DNA from 3 places in the Allokutzneria oryzae genome. Region 2 is predicted to be linked to each of the others. Evidence: riboswitches for the same ligand, from Rfam matches in the RefSeq annotation. Region 2 holds a riboswitch; each other region holds the start of a gene.

Region 1 (5,391 bases), on a different contig from region 2:
CTGCAGCTTGACGTTGCGCGAGGCCTGGAACTCCTCCAGGTAGGGCTTGTGCTGGAAGTAGTTGGCCTCCAGCTGCCCCTCGGCGAGCGCGGTGTTCGGCGTGACGTAGTCGTTGATCTCGACCACGTCGACCTTGATGCCCTTGTCCTTGGCCAGGTTGTCCGCGACGTAGCGCAGGATCTCGGCGTGCGGGACCGGGCTGACGCCGACCCGGATGGCGGCGTTGGGGTCCTTGGCGGGGTCCGCCCCGCCGCAGGCGGCGAGCGCGAGGGCGCTGACGGTGACGAGTGCGGCGGCGGCGAGCGCGCGGATACGACGCATGGGAGTGGTGTTTCCTTTCAACGCGTCCCCACGGGTGGGGGACGCCTCAGACGGTGACGCGGCGGCGGCGGTCGATGCCGCGGGCGCCGAGGTCGAACAGGTACTGCACGAGGCGGGCGAACACGCCGAGGACCACGACGGTGCTGATCAGCACCCTGGTGTCGAAGCGCTGGTAGCCGTAGCGGATCGCGAGGTCGCCGAGACCACCGCCGCCGACCACGCCCGCCATGGCGGAGTAGCCGATCAGCGCGATCACGGTGACGCCGATCCCGGCGACGAGCGCGGGCGCGGCCTCGCGCAGCAGCACGCCGCGGACGATGTGCGGCTTGGTCGCGCCGGTGGTGATCGCGGCCTCCACCACGGAGGTGTCCACCTCGCGCAGCGCGCCTTCGACGAGCCGGGCGAGGAACGGGATCGCGCCGACCGTCAGCGGGACGACCGCGGCGGTGCTGCCGAGCGTCGTGCCGATGATCGAGCGCGTCACCGGGAGCAACGCGATCAGCAGGATCACGAACGGCAGCGACCTGCCGATGTCCACGACGAGGTTGAGCAGCCGGTGGGTCAGCGCCTGCGGGCGCAGTCCTCCCGGCGAGGTCACGTGCAGCAGCACGCCGAGCGGCAGGCCGCCGATCAGGGCGAACACGGCGGACAGCGCCACCATGTACAGCGTTTCCCACCCCGTCTCGGCGAGCAGCTCGAAGACCTTGGACCAGGGTGTCTCGGTTCTCACGCAGCAGTCCCCGCAACCAGGGTGGGCTTGTGGCGGACGACGGCACCGCGCTCGCCGATCCACTTGAGGGCGGCGTCGGCGCGCTCACCGTTGAGCGCGATGCGGAACCGGGCGACGGGGGTGTCGTTGAGCCGGGTCATGCCGCCGCCGAGCAGCGACAGCTCGACGTTGTGCCTGCTGGCGGCCTCGGGCAGCAGCGCGCCGATCGCGGCGAAGCCGACGAGCACGATGTCGGCGACCCGGTCGTAGTTGGCGTTGTGCGCCTGGGAGACCTGGTCGAGCTCGGGCAGCAGCGCCGAGGCGGTGAGGCTGCCGGGGGCGGCGACGAGGTCGAGGACCTTGCCGTTCTCCACCACGCGACCGTGCTCAAGCACCGCGATGTCGTCGCAGATCCGGCGGACCACGGCCATGTCATGGGTGACGATGAGGACGGTGACGCCGAGCTCGGAGCGGACGCGGTCGAGCACGGTCAGCACGGAGCCGGTGGTCTCCGGGTCCAGCGCCGAGGTCGGCTCGTCGGCGAGCAGCACCGAGGGGCTGCCCGCGAGCGCGCGGGCGATGGCGACGCGCTGGCGCTGACCGCCGGAGAGCTGGTCCGGGTAGTTGGCGGCCTTGTCGGACAGGCCGACCAGCTCCAGCAGCTCGGCGACGCGCTGCTTGCGCTGCGGACCGGGGATCTTGGCCGCCTCCAGCGGGAGCGCGATGTTGCCCGCGGCGGTGCGCTGGCGCAGCAGGGAGTCGGTCTGCGGCACGACGCCGATCTGCCTGCGGGCGGCGCGCAGCGCGGCGCCGGAGAGGCTGACCAGGTCGGTGCCGTCCACCCGGATCGAACCGGAGTCGGGCTGCTCCAGCAGCGCGATGCAGCGGGCCAGGGTCGACTTGCCAGCACCGCTGGTGCCGACGACGCCGAGGATCGTGCCGGCGGGAACCTCCAGGGAGACGCCGTCCAGCGCGCGGACCTCGCCCCCTCGGCCGGGGAAGCTCTTGGTCAGGTTCTCAACAGTGATCACGATGACTCCATGGCAGGGCCGCCGCTCGTGACGGCAGCACTCCTGACCGTCCTTTGTGGACGGGAAAGGGGTTTGCGGGGTGGGGAGTTGGGTCAGGCGTCGGTGCGGGATGCGCGACGACAGCCACTCACCGTGCGGAGGCACTGATCGACACAGCGTCGACGGACCAGGTTCGGTCGACGTGCGGACATCGGCAGGCGAAGCATGAGGACTCCATCGGTCCTGGCGTTAGCACCTGCCCGTTTCCGGGTGGTTGCTGCGGCGTCACGGAGCCAGGTCTCTCGGCCGCTCGGGATGGATTGCTTGGGACAGTAGAACCGACGAGGACGGACGAAGGCAAGTCGTTTCAGGCCCGAGGAAGCGGATCGTTCGGCACATCACACTCACGGCCGAACGCCCTGGTGAACACCGGAATGCCGGGATTTGTTCCCGAGGGGTGATACCGGTCTCAGACTCAGGTATGGGCGGCGGCCCGCGCCTCGGCGATCCGCGCGAAGTCCGCGACGTCCAGCTGCTCGCCGCGCGTGGTGGGATCGACGCCCGCCGCGACGAGGTGCTCCTCGGCGAGCGCGGCGGACCCGGCCCACCCGGCGAGAGCGGCCCGCAGGGTCTTGCGGCGCTGCGCGAAAGCGGCGTCCACCAAGGAGAAAACCGCCTTACGGTCCACAGTGGACGGAGGGTCGCGGCGGACGAAGGACACCAGCGCGGAGTCGACGTTGGGCACCGGCCAGAACACCGCGCGCGGCACGGGCCCGGCCCGGCGCACGTCGGCGTACCAGGCGGCCTTCACGCTGGGCACCCCGTAGACCTTGCTGCCGGGGCGCGCGGCCAGCCGGTCCGCGACCTCGGCCTGGACCATGACCAGCCCGTGGTTCAGCGAGGGCAGCTCGGCGAGCAGGTGCAGCACCACCGGCACGGACACGTTGTACGGCAGGTTCGCCACGAGCGCGGTCGGCGGCTGCGGGAAGTCGGCGGCCTTGACCCGCATCCCGTCGGCGGGCAGCACGGTCAACCGCGACGCGAGGTCGGGAGCGTGCTCGGCGGCGGTCCGCTCCAGCCGCGAGGCGAGCACGGGGTCGATCTCCACGGCGACAACGGAGCCGCACGCGGACAGCAGCGCGAGGGTCAGCGAGCCGAGCCCGGGACCGATCTCCAGTGCGACGTCGTCGGCGGCGAGGTTCGCCCCTGCCACGATGCGCCGAACCGTGTTGGGGTCGTGCACGAAGTTCTGCCCCAGCTTCTTGGTGGGACGGACCCCGAGCTCCTCGGCCAGCCGCCGCACATCGGCGGGCCCGAGCAGCCGCACACCCTCAACCCGCTCATCCACCCCCGAAGGATCTCATCCCGGCCATTCGCGGGCTTATGGACCTGTTCGGAACCCCGAAAGCGTCCATAAGCCCGCGAATGGCACCAGGGGGTCAGCGGAGGCCGAGCTTGGCGGAGCAGTGGGGCCAGGCGCTGTAGCCGCCTCGGCGGTCGCGGACCTTCGTGGCGATCGCGATCTGCTGCTCGCGGGAGGCCTGGCTCGCCACCGGGGCGTAGGCGCCGCCGCCGTTGGCCTGCCAGGTCTGCCGGTCGAACTGGAGCCCGCCGTGGTACTTGCCGTTGGAGCTGACCGCCGACCAGTTGCCGGTGGCCTCGCACTGCGCGAGCCGGTCCCAGACCGCCGCGTCCGCGATCGGCTTGGTGCCGACCTTGATCTTGCGCGGCTTCGGCTCCTTGACGACCTTGCTGCGGACCTCTTCCTTCTTGGTCCGCTTGCCGTTGACGGTGATCACCTTGTAGGTGACCTCCTTCTCACCCGGCTCGCCCTCCTCGAGGACCTCTTTCTCACCCTTGTTCATCGAGGAGTCCTCCTGCTTCTCCTCGGGCGGGTCGACCTTGACCTTCTCGACGAGCTCGGTGAACCGGGTGCGCGTGACCTCGATCTGCATCTTCTCGCTGGTGAGCGGGGTCTTGGGCTCCGGCTTCACCGTGTCGTCCTGTTCCAGGGCGACGTTCTGCTCCTTGAGCAGGTCCTCGACGGAGGTGGCGTTGGTGGCGACCTCGCGCGGCGGCTGCCCGCCGTCGACGAGGGTGACCAGCTTGGCGGTCTTGAGGTCCAGCGCCATGCCCTCCAGCGGGATGCGCTGGTGCCGGTCGGCGGACAGGAGCGCGCCGTCGTGGCGCATGCCCAGGTGGCGCATGGCCTCGTCGACGGTGAGCGCGGTGGTCCACACCTCGCGCCGCTTGCCGTCCACGGTGAGCATCAGCTTGCGGCCGCGCTTGAGCACGATCCGGCTGCCGTCGATGATCGCGGCGTGCCCGGCGGGGGCGAGCGCGTCACGCGTCCCCGCGTTCAGGCCCGCGCTGTCCAGCGCGCCGAGCACGGTTCCGGCGAACGTGTGCACCTGGCGCTGCTCGTCGTCGACGGTGATCGTGATGGTCTTGTCCATCGCGATGGCGGTGGCTCCACCGCCGGTGACGACCAGGAGGGTGGCGGCTGCTGCCGCCCTGACCAGCGTGCTCTTCACAGGTGGTCCAGACGTCGGGCCTCCGGGCAGGGGGAGGCGGTCCGCCGTGGCACGGCCGCCGTCGTTCCCCCGACAGGACTCCGGCGACACCTCCGGCACCGGGCCCACCCAGGTGGCGCTCGGTCGACCGCCCGGGATGTCCCCACCCCGGCTATCGGTCACGGGACCGTAACGGACGTCGGCGTCGTCGACAACAACCGGAATCTCGACTGTGTGCTCGGTCACGTCGCCGGGCTGATCATCTTGGTATCTGCCGGAGTCGCTCACGGCGCGACAACCTCCTGGAACCGGAAGACCCGTTCGGCGGTGGCGGTGGTGGCGGCGGCGAGCTCGGCGAGGTCGTCCCCGCGCAGCTCGGCGAGGTCGCGCAGGGTGTACGCGACGCAGTACGGCTCGTTCGGCCTGCCGCGGAACGGGTGGGGGGTGAGGAAGGGGGCGTCGGTCTCGACGAGCATCTGCTCGGCCGGGACCAGGAGCGCGGCCTCGCGCAGCGCCTTGGCGTTGCGGAAGGTGACCGCGCCCGCGAAGGACAGCACGTACCCGGCGTCCAGACAGCGGCGCGCGAAGTCCGCGTCGCCGGAGAAGCAGTGGAAGACGACCTGGTCCGGCGCACCTTCCTCGTCCAGCACGCGCAGGATGTCCTCGTGCGCGTCCCGGTCGTGGATCATCAGCGGCTTGCCGACCCGCTTGGCCAGGTCGATGTGCCACCGGAACGCCTCGGCCTGCGCGTCGTGCGGCGAGTAGTCCCAGTAGTAGTCCAGACCGGTCTCGCCGATCGCGACGACCTTCGGCTGCCCGGCGAGCTTCTCCAGCTCGG
Region 2 (5,391 bases):
CGCGTCGTGTCGTGCCCAGCCTCCGCGAGATCTCGTCGTGCGGGAGACCGTGGGAGAGCCAGAGCAGGACATAACGTTCGCGCCGAGTGAGCTTGCCGCAGTGCGCGACGAGCCACTCCGCCTCGGCCTGGTCGCTGATCGACTCAGCCGGATCTATCACGTCCAACGGTAGCAGCCTGGTGTGTGCCGCGACCTGCCGTGCGGCGGTGCTCCGACGGGCCTCGTCGACGCACAACCGCTTCACGACGGCCACCAGAAAGGGCATCACCCGTTGTGGGTCCAGCGACGGGAACTCCAGCGCCCTGATGAACGCCTCGTGCACCAGGTCCTCCGCCGACTCGCCCGCCCCGGCCCGGACCGCGATCCGGATCAGCGCCGGGCGCAGTTCGACGCATTCCCGCCAAAACTCCTCGCTTCGCGGCCGGAGGCAGCTGTCCTGCAGCGCACCGACCTTCTGATTGGTCAACAACACAGCTCCTAGCATCGACAGGAATTATCGGCGGGACCGACAAGCGCGTATGAACGAGTTATCCGGCCAAATTCCCTTCGAAGCACCCTGGTCTTCCGAGGCGCAGCTCGAAGCCCCCTCGACCGCCTTAGATACCACCCCAAGAACGCGTGGATTGCAAGGCTTGGTTGCGCAGGAAATCATGGTTCCCTCGAATAGCAGGGCGCATACCGCCGTTGGAGGGATCACGCCCAGCGCCCCCCATCTGTGAGCACGCTCACTGAGCGCCACCATGAGCCCGCTACGTATTCCAGGTGTGGACACCACGACCACCCACAACCTGTCCGGACATATTTCACTGAAAGGTAAAAAATGTTCAGGAACCGACTGCTTCGGTTCGCCCCGATCGCGGGAGTAGTACTGCTCCCCACACTGGCGACACCGGCCGAGGCGGTCCCCCACGCCGCGGCGTCGATCTCGGTGCTCGTCCTGTCGAGCAACCCCGGGGAGACCGTCTCACCTCGCGCCAGGCGGGTGGTGCTGACCTGCTCGCCCGCCGGGGGGACACACCCCGCACCCCGCCCGACCTGCACGGAACTGAGCAAGGTCGGCGGCGACGTGACCGCGCTCAATATCAATCCGAACACGGCGTGCCCGCTGATCTACGACCCGATCACCGTCACCTCCACCGGCTTCTGGAAGGGCCGTCCGATGCGGCAGCGAATGACTTTCCCGAACAGTTGCGTACTGACCGCACTGACCGGTCCGGTATTCAGGTTCTGATTGGTTCTCAACAAGCACCCCGACGCAACTTGTTGATCGCACAATCAGATAACCTCACATGGCACACACATCGGCCGCCAGGGAAACCACTCGACGGCTGGATTGACATGAATTTCAGAGAAACACCTTCAGATCCTGCTGAAGACCACCAATCCTCTGCAACCGTTTGCCCGACTTGACGTCGAACCGCCAGCGGGTTCCGTTTTGTCCGGCCACTCACCCGGCACATGCCGGAAGGACAACGTTCGGCCCATCGCACCCTCGTACTGTCCGTGGCCGAAAATCCAGAAGACAGCCCGCCAAGAGAGTGACGCCGACCTCTGTCCCCACGGGCGGTAACCGCCCGTCCGGGAGCCCGCGGCGGCGCCCGGTGGCGAAGGCGAAGGAAAACTTCACCCGAATGAATGTCGAGTTCGCTCCACACTGCACGACGGGATGTGCACCTCTCACCGCGAGTGCGTCCGACGCCGTCCTCGGGCACCGCGCGGCAGAGCAGAAGACGCACCCGGTTCACAGCTTCTGACCTGGGTTTTCTCCCGGGTTCACCAGACAGGCGGGGGTTCCTCGGCAGCCGCTGGCCGAGGAGCCCCCGCCGCCGCCCTGCCCGCTCAGCCGCGGTTGCGCGCCGCGACCACCTTCAGCACCGCGCGCTCCACCGCGTAGTCCGCGCTGGCCGCCATGCCCTTGACCTCGGCGTTGAGCGTGGCGACCAGCCCCATCGCCTCGGCGAGCCCCTCCGGCGACCAGCCCTGCGCCTGCCCGAGCGCCTTCTTGACCTTCCACGGCGGCATGCCGAGCTGCCCGGCGAGCTGGAACGGGTCGGCCCGCCCGACACCGGCCACCCTGGCGATCGTGCGCACCGCGTCGGCGAGCGCGTCGGCGAGCAGGACGTGCGGGACGCCCAGCTGCAGTGCCCAGCGCAGCGACTCCAGTGCGGCGGTGCGGTCGCCGGTGACGGCCTTCTCCGCCACGGCGAAGCCGGTCACCTCGGCGCGGCCGCGGTGGTAGCGGCGCACTGCCTGCTCGTCGACCTTGCCGCCGGTGTCGGCGACGAGCTGCGACGCGGCGGCGGAGAGCTCGCGCAGGTCGTTGCCGACCGTCTCCATCAACGCGGCCATCGCGGGGCCGTCGATCTTGCCACCCGCGCGCCGGACCTCGTTGCGCACAAAGGATTCCCGCTCACTGGCCTTGGTGAGCTTGGCGCACTCGGCGACCGCGGCCCCCGCCTTGCGCAGCGCGGTGGGCAGCTCCTTGGCGAGCTTGCCCCGGCCGCCGCCGGTGTGGGTCACGACCAGCGTCACGCCGTCGGCCGGGTCGCGGATGTAGGACAGCACCGCCTCGGCGATCTCCTTGCCCGCCTCCTGCGCCGCCTCCAGCACGATGACGCGCCCCTCGGCGAACAGCGAGGGGCTGAGCAGCTCGGCCAGCTCGGGCGGAGTGAGATCGGTCACCCGGACCCGCCTCAGCTCGGCCTCGGGATCGGCCTGTCGCGCGGCGTCCAGGGCGGCCCGGACCGAACGCTCGACGAGGAGCTCTTCCTCTCCGATGACCAGGTGCAACGGGGCTGGCGCGACGGCGGGAGCACTCACCCCGCCATCCTCGCACGGGGGTCCGACGGCGGACGGCGGCGCACGTCCCGCATCGTGGGCAACGGTGGCTGCCCGCCGGGACGTTGCCGTAGCGTTACCGCCGGACAGCGCCGAGCGCGCCGCCCACCCACAACTGAACAGCTCATCCAGAGGGGTAGAGGGATCGGCCCTACGACACCCCGGCAACCGACGTCAGCTCAGCGGACTCCGCGAGGCGAACGGCGATCACGGTGCCAAATCCGGCCCGCACAAGCGGGAAAGATGAGGAGAGACCTCGCGATGACGACCATTGAGGCGCGCCGCAGCGCCCGCCAGTTCGACCTCGGCCCGGCCCGCGCCCTGGTGTGCCGCGAGTGCGGCAACGAGGTACCGCTCGCCGCGGAGTTCGCGTGTTCGGAGTGTTTCGGCCCCCTTGAGGTCGGCTACGACTTCGGCAAGATCACCCGCGCGGAGATCGAGGCGGGACCGCGTTCCATCTGGCGCTACCGCAACCTCCTCCCGGTGCCCGCCGACGTGCGGGAACACCCCAACACCGATCCCGGCCTGACCCGGCTGGTCAAGGCCGACCGCCTGGCGGCGGCCCTCGGCGTGCGCAAGCTGTGGGTGAAGGACGACACCGGCAACCCCACGCACTCCTTCAAGGACCGCGTGGTCGCGGTGGCCCTGGCCGCCGCCCGCCAGCTCGGGTTCACCGTGCTGGCCTGCCCCTCCACCGGCAACCTGGCCAACGCCGTCGCCGCGGCCGCCGCGCGCGCCGGCTGGGAGTCGGTCGTGCTGATCCCCTCCTCTCTGGAGCGGGCGAAGGTGCTGACCACCGCCGTGTACGACGGCGCGCTGATCGCGGTGGACGGCAACTACGACGACGTGAACCGCCTGGCCACCGAGCTGGCCGCCGACCACGAGGACTGGGCGTTCGTCAACGTCAACGTCCGCCCGTACTACGCGGAGGGCTCCAAGACCCTCGGTTACGAGGTCGCCGAGCAGCTCGGCTGGCGCCTGCCGCAGCAGATCGTGGTGCCGGTGGCCTCCGGCTCGCAGCTGACCAAGGTGGACAAGGCCTTCCGTGAGCTGGGCGAGCTGGACCTGGTGGAACCGACGCCGTACCGCGTCTTCGGCGCGCAGGCCACCGGCTGCTCCCCCGTCGCCGCCGCCTTCCAGGCAGGCCACGACGTGATCCAGCCGGTCAAGCCGGACACGATCGCCCGCTCGCTGGCGATCGGCGCCCCGGCCGACGGCCCGTACGTGCTGGACACGGTGCGCCGCACCAACGGATCGGTGGAGCACGTCAGCGACGAGGAAGTCGTGGACGCCATCCGGCTGCTGGCCCGCACCGAGGGCATCTTCGCCGAGACCGCGGGCGGTGTCACCGTCGCGACGGCGAAGAAGCTGATCGAGTCCGGCCAGCTCGACCCGGACGCCGAGACGGTGCTGCTGATCACCGGTGACGGGCTCAAGACCCTCGACGCGGTCCAGGACAAGGTCGGCCCGCGTGCCACCGTGCCACCGTCGAGCGCCGCCGTCCGCGAGGCCCTCGGCCTGTGAGGCAAGGCGGTCACCGCCGAGGCGGTGGTCGTGGTTCTCCTCTCCGCGCGGTCGCCAGACCGTCCTGAGTGGACAGAACGGCGACGTCACCGTCCTGGTCGGTGCGCAGGACGCGCACATCGGCGAGTGCTTGCAGTACCAGTGGGCTCGGGTGGCCGTAGTCGTTGCCCGAGCCCACGCAGATCAGTGCGACGCGAGGCCGCACCGCGGCGAGGAACCTGGGCAGGCTGTACCGGGAACCGTGGTGCGGAACCTTGAGCACCTCCGCGCTGAGATCCACTGTGGACGCCAGGAGCTCGGCCTGGGTGGACAGCTCGATGTCTCCGGTCAGCAACACCCGCCCGGCTGCTGTGTGCGCTCGCAGCACCAATGACGAGTCGTTGACGACTGTGCCGGACAACGGCGTCTCCGATGTCCGCGGCTCGGGCGAGCGCAGTGGCGCCAGCACCTCCAGCACCAGTCCGGGCCACTCCATCCGCTGGTCGCGGCCCAGCTCGATCAACGCGACCCCGGCTTCCTCAACGGTCTTGCGCACCTCCTTCATCGCCCACGCGGGTTCTCGCAGCGGTCCTACCGCGACGGCTCCCACGGATCGCTCCGCCAGCACTGCCGCAAGGCCACCGATGTGGTCGGCGTGCAGGTGGCTCAGTACCACCAGCGGGATCCGGTCCACGTCGAGCCGGTCCAGGCACGCGTTGACCGCCAACGGTTCCGGGCCGGTGTCAACCAACACCGCGCGACCTGGTTCGGCCACCGCCAGCACCACCGCGTCTCCCTGGCCGACGTCGCAGGCCACCGCCGCCCAGCCGCGAACCGGCCACTGTGGACTGATCAGCTTCGCCGGAACGGTCACCAGCAGCAGCGCCACCACGCCGAGCACCAACAGGATGCGGAACCGAGGGCTCCGCCACAGCACCACGAGCACGACGAGCAACGCGGTCAGCAACAGGCCGCCGAGCACACCCGCGGGCCAGGCGATGCCGTTGTCGGGGACCGCCGCCGCGTGCCGTCCGACGGTGATCAGCCACC
Region 3 (5,391 bases), on a different contig from region 2:
CCGCCCGCCGCACCGCATCGGTGTGCAGCCGGGAGAGACCGCGGGCGGCCACACGGTCTACGTGCTCCCCGAGTCCACCGACGTCGTCGCGGTCAGGTGGAGCGCCCGCTCCGACGACGACAAGCGCAGCCTCTCCTGGACCACCCTCGACTGACCCACCCGCTACCCGGCCATTCGCGGGCTTATGGACCGTTTCGCACGTGCTGAGACGTCCATAAGCCCGCGAATGGCGGGTATGGGTCAGGACTCGGCGCGGAGGGTTTCGAGGGCGTCGGCGAGGTCGGCGGGGTACTCGGAGACGAACTGGACCCACTGGCCGTCCGCCGGGTGGTGGAAGCCGAGGGTGCGGGCGTGCAGCCACTGGCGGGTGAGCTTGAGCCGCTTGGCCAGCACCGGGTCCGCGCCGTAGGTCAGGTCGCCGACGCACGGGTGCTTCAGCGCCGAGAAGTGGACGCGGATCTGGTGCGTGCGACCGGTCTCCAGCTTCACGTCGACCAGGGACGCCGCGCGGAACGCCTCCATCACCTCGTAGTGGGTGATCGAGTCCTTGCCGCCGTTCATCACCGCGAACTTGTAGTCGTGCTTGGGGTGGCGGTCGATCGGCGCGTCGATGGTGCCGCGGGACGGGTCGGGGTGGCCCTGGACCAAGGCGTGGTAGCCCTTGTCCACGGTGCGCTCCTTGAACGCCCGCTTCAGCACCGAGTAGGCGTGCTCGCTCTTCGCGACGACCATCACGCCCGTGGTCCCGGCGTCCAGGCGGTGCACGACCCCCTGGCGCTCCGCCGCGCCGGAGGTCGCGATGCGCACGCCCGCCGCCGCGAGGCCGCCGACCACCGTGGGGCCGGTCCAGCCGGGGCTCGGGTGGACCGCGACGCCGACCGGCTTGTCGACCACCACGATGTCGTCGTCCTCGTGCAGCACCTCAAGGCCCTCGACCGCGATGGCCTGGACCTCCACCGGGCGCTCCGGCTCCGGCAGGGTGATCTCCAGCCAGGAGCCCGCGGTGAGCCGGTCGGACTTGCCGACGGGACGGCCGTCCACCAGGACGTCGCCGTTCTCGGTGAGCCCGGCGACGACCGTGCGGGACAGGCCGAGCAGCTTCGACAGGCCCGCGTCGACGCGCATGCCCTCCAGGCCGTCCGGCACCGGCAGGGTGCGTGCGCTCACGAGCCCACCTCGCAAGCTCGGTGGATCGTGAGCGAAGCCGCTGTGGTGAATGGTTCGCTCGCAAGCTCGCTCACGACGAGGTTCCCTTCTTCGAGGACTTCTTCTCGATCAGCGTGCCGTCGTACTCCCGGCCGAGCAGCGCCATCAGCACGATCAGCGCGCCGCCGACGCAGATCGCGGAGTCGGCGACGTTGAACACCGGCCAGACCGAGCCGTCCGGGGCGAACAGCGACAGGAAGTCCACGACGTGGCCGTGCAGGAAGCCCGGCGGGCGGAACAGCCGGTCGCCGAGGTTGCCAAGCGCCCCGGCCAGCACGAGGCCGAGCCCGGCCGCCCAGCCGCCCGAGCGCAGGCGGGGCGCGAAGAACAGGATGGCAGCCGCGACCGCGGCCATGATCAGCGACAGCAGCCAGGTGTAGTCGGCGCCGATGGACCACGCCGCGCCCGGGTTGCGGACGAGCACCAGGTAGAGCGCGCCTCCGAAGAGCCGGATCGGCTCCTGGCCCTCCAGGGTGGCGACCGCCCAGAGCTTGGTGACGATGTCCAGCCCGAGCACGACCACGGCCAACCCGGCGAACAGTCCGAGTCTGCGTGGCGGCGGCTCGGGGGTCGGTGTGGTGCCCTCGGTGCTCACCGGGTCATTGTCGCTCACCCGGCCATTGTCCCTGACCAGCGTCGCGGATCAGACGTCGGCCAGGAACGGCGGCAGCGGGCGCGGGTCGTTCCGCGGAGTCCAGCGGCCGTCGACGAGCTCGTAGTTCCACTTCGGGCCGTCCGTGACGATCCGCCGCAGCGCGCCGACCACCCGCGAGACGTGCTCGGCGTTGTTGCCGAGGCCGAGGCTGATGCGCAGCGCGCGTCCGCCATCGGCGCCGCTGTCGGAGATCAGCCGCTTGGTGGCGATGTGCGCGCAGAACGCGCCGTCCCGCACGCCGATGCCGTACTCGGCGGACAGGATCGCCGCCAGCAGCCCGGCATCGTGCCCGTCGACGGTGAAGCTGACGACGCCGACCCGGTCGGGGGCCTCGTCGCCGAACAGCGTCAGCTCACGGAACCCCGGCACCGTGGCCAGACCGGCCTTGAGCTGGGTGAACAGCTTGTCCTCGTGCGCTTTGACGTCCTCCCAGCGCTGCCGCGCCAGCACTCCGCAGGCCACGGCGAGCGCGTGCACGCCGACCACGTTCGGCGAGCCCGCCTCGTGCCGCTCGGGCACCTTCGACCAGCTCACGCCCAGGTGGTCGCCCCAGTCGACGACGTTGCGGGTGGCACCGCCGCCGAGCAGGTACGGCTCTGCCTGCTGCAACCAGTCCGAGCGACCGACCAGCGCACCCGCGCCGAACGGCGCGTAGAGCTTGTGCCCGGACAGCACGACGTAGTCCACCTCGCTCGCGCTGGCGTCGACCGGTCGGTGCGGGGCGAGCTGCGCGGCGTCGAGCACCGTCCGTGCGCCGTGCGAGTGCGCGCACCGGACGAGGTCGTTGACCGGCCACACCTCGCCGGTGACGTTGGAGGCGCCGGTGATCACCACGAGGCGGGGACCGACCGGGGCTGCCTTGAGGGCTTCGTCGAGCACGCGCACGGCCTCGGCGGGCGTCGCGGGGGTGCGCAGCCGGTTGACCCGCGGACCGCGCCACGGCAGCAGCGCGGCGTGGTGGTCGGTGTCGAAGACGAAGACGCTGGTGCCCTTGGGAACGCTGCGCGCCAACAGGTTCAGCGAGTCCGTGGTGTTGCGGGTGAACACGACCGCGTCGGTCTGGCGGGCCCCGACGAAGCGGCGCACCGCGTGCCGGGCCTGCTCGTAGATGCGGGTGCAGACCTGGGAGGCGAAGCCGGCGCCCCGGTGCACGCTGGCGTACCAGGGCAGCAGCTCGTCGACGGCGTCGCGGACCTGCTCCAGGCACGGGGCGCTGGCGGCGTGGTCGAGGTTGGCGTAGGGCACCAGCTCACCGGTGACCAGCGGAACCGTCAGCCGCGAGCCCACGACGGCGGGAACCGAGGAGCGGATGGGGGCGAACGCGAGCGACACTGCGACCTCCGTGAGTCCGTCGGGACTCACCGGGGAGTCCGCGCTTGTCCGCCGTACCTCACGGCGAACCAGGTCCTCACCTAGGGCACCCCACCGCGGTTGGAGGGTTGCCGACCAGCAAGCTAGGGCTTGACGCTGGCACTCATGACCTTGCACCCGAAGCTAGCCGACGCCGGGCGAACGCGCCAGCCCCCGTCCAGATCCTGGAATGCGATCCACGGCACAACCTCCAGAAGGCGTTGCGCGCCAAGGGAAGCAGCGCGCAATGCCGAGTTGTACACCTAGCCCTGGAACCAACTGGGCAGCCGCCGAAGACCTCGCCGTGGGACAGCCCGCAGCACATGCGCCCCGGAACTGCTCCCACAAGGCAAAGCGTTCCCGGCCAGAACTCGCACAGTCTTGGCACACAAGGTAACGGGCAGGGTTGCGCTCGACCCGAGCTCCCGAACGGCGGAGGTCAGTCCCCCAGCTCGCCCTTCCACCGCGCATAGCGGCCGGCCCGGTCGACCGCTCGGATCCTGCGCTCCGCGACCTCGCGCACGTCCTCGGTGGTCACGATCAAAAGCTGGTCGCCCACCTGCACGCGCGTGGTCATCTGCGGGGTGAAGCCGGATCTCCCGCGCACCACGAGGCTCACCGTGGCACCCACCGGCAGGCGCAGCTCGCTGATGTAGACGCCGTGCAGCTTCGAGCCGTCCGGGACGCGCACCTGCAACAGCTCCGCGCCGAGCTCGTCGAGCGGGGCCGCGTCGACCTGGATCTCCTGCGGCTCGCCGCGACGCACCAACCCGAGCACGCGGGCCACCAGCGGCAGTGTCGTGCCCTGGATCAGCGTCAGCACCACCACGAGCACGAACACCACGTCGATCAGCTGCTGCGCGCCGGGAACCTCCTCGGTGACCGGGATCAGCGCGAGCACGATCGGCACCGCACCGCGAAGCCCGGACCAGGAGAGGAACACCTGTTCCCGCCACGGCACCCGGAAGGGCAGCGCCGAGGCGAACACCGACAGCGGCCGGGCGAGGAGCACCAGCACCGCACCGGTGATCAACGCCGGGACGATGACGCTGGGCAGCCGCCCCGGCGAGGCGTAGAGGCCCAGCAACACGAACAGGCCGATCTGCGAGAGCCAGCCCAGTCCTTCCACGAACGAGAGCGTGTCGGCGCGGTGCGGCAGCCTCGCGTTGCCCAGCACCAGCCCGGCGACGTAGGTGGCGAGCAGGCCTGAGGCGTGCAGCTCCTGTCCCGCCGAGTAGGCGAGCACGCAGACCGCGACTGTCGCAAGTGGATAGAGACCGGTCGCGGGGAGCGCCGCGCGACGCAGGGCCTGGCTGCCGAACCAGCCGAGCGCGATGCCGACGACCGCGCCGACCGCGAGCTCGTAGACCACCAGCCCCGGTGTCCACCAGCTGACCGGGTCGCTTCCGGCGAGGAGGACGACGGCGATGTAGACCGGCGCGTCGTTGAGCCCCGACTCCAGCTCAAGAGTCCCGGAGATCCTGCGGTGCACCCCCAAGCCGCGCAGGACGCTGAACACCGCGGCGGCGTCGGTGGAGGAGACCACCGCGCCCCACAGCAACGCGGTCCGCCAGTCGAGGCCGAGCAGCAGGTGCAGCCCAGCCCCGGTGACGCCGATGCTGACCGCGACGGCCACAGTGGACATCGCGATGCCGAGCCCGAGCGCGGGGCGGACGTTGGTCCACCGCGTCGTGAGCCCGCCTTCCGCGAGGATCACCACCAGCGCGGCGAGACCGAGGTACTGGGTCAGCCGGGCATCGCTGAAGAGGATGCCGAAGCCCGCCTCGCCGAGTAACAGCCCGATCCCGAGGTAGAGCAACAGTGACGGTAGTCCCAGCCGCACCGAGGCCCGCACCGCGAGCACCGCGATCAGCACCACCAACGAGCCGATCCCGAGTCCCAGCGACAGCTCCGTCACTCCGCCTCCAGCGCTCGCGCCGTGTTACCTGGGGTCCATTGTCGCCGCTGTGCGCAAGAACTCGGATATGACGAGTCGTTGATCTCGTGTTTCGAAAGCGGTGTAACCCTCAACCGAGCAGCTCGGCGAGCCGCCGCGCGGCGTCCTCCGGGCACGGGTCGAGCTCGATCACCTTGTCACGACCGCGATCCCCGCTCACCACGGCGACATCCTGGCGCCGCACGCCGAACGCCCTCGCCAGCGCCCGGCGCACGGCCTCATT

What was found. A riboswitch is a leader RNA that binds a small molecule or an ion and turns the genes downstream of it on or off. The one in region 2 is predicted to bind S-adenosylmethionine.
Region 1: another riboswitch for S-adenosylmethionine. It lies ahead of ACFFQA_RS24880 (methionine ABC transporter ATP-binding protein); the one in region 2 lies ahead of thrC (threonine synthase).
Region 3: another riboswitch for S-adenosylmethionine. It lies ahead of ACFFQA_RS30510 (aminotransferase class V-fold PLP-dependent enzyme); the one in region 2 lies ahead of thrC (threonine synthase).

What each region holds. Positions count from the first base shown of each region.
Region 1 is NZ_JBHLZU010000020.1:96,013-101,403, reverse strand. Features, by position in the region: gene ACFFQA_RS24890 (MetQ/NlpA family ABC transporter substrate-binding protein) at 1-321, opposite strand, end outside; gene ACFFQA_RS24885 (methionine ABC transporter permease) at 368-1,051, opposite strand; gene ACFFQA_RS24880 (methionine ABC transporter ATP-binding protein) at 1,048-2,061, opposite strand; SAM riboswitch class I at 2,272-2,362, opposite strand; gene rsmA (16S rRNA (adenine(1518)-N(6)/adenine(1519)-N(6))-dimethyltransferase RsmA) at 2,516-3,388, opposite strand; gene ACFFQA_RS24870 (resuscitation-promoting factor) at 3,480-4,574, opposite strand; gene ACFFQA_RS24865 (TatD family hydrolase) at 4,838-5,391, opposite strand, start outside.
Region 2 is NZ_JBHLZU010000033.1:202,229-207,619, forward strand. Features, by position in the region: gene ACFFQA_RS35480 (RNA polymerase sigma factor) at 1-466, opposite strand, end outside; gene ACFFQA_RS35485 (SSI family serine proteinase inhibitor) at 929-1,231, shown strand; gene holA (DNA polymerase III subunit delta) at 1,840-2,820, opposite strand; SAM riboswitch class I at 2,960-3,088, shown strand; gene thrC (threonine synthase) at 3,100-4,362, shown strand; gene ACFFQA_RS35500 (DNA internalization-related competence protein ComEC/Rec2) at 4,373-5,391, opposite strand, start outside.
Region 3 is NZ_JBHLZU010000026.1:411,943-417,333, reverse strand. Features, by position in the region: gene ACFFQA_RS30525 (Lrp/AsnC family transcriptional regulator) at 1-154, shown strand, start outside; gene ACFFQA_RS30520 (RluA family pseudouridine synthase) at 241-1,167, opposite strand; gene lspA (signal peptidase II) at 1,238-1,819, opposite strand; gene ACFFQA_RS30510 (aminotransferase class V-fold PLP-dependent enzyme) at 1,850-3,193, opposite strand; SAM riboswitch class IV at 3,229-3,343, opposite strand; gene ACFFQA_RS30505 (potassium/proton antiporter) at 3,651-5,129, opposite strand; gene ACFFQA_RS30500 (DUF167 domain-containing protein) at 5,239-5,391, opposite strand, start outside.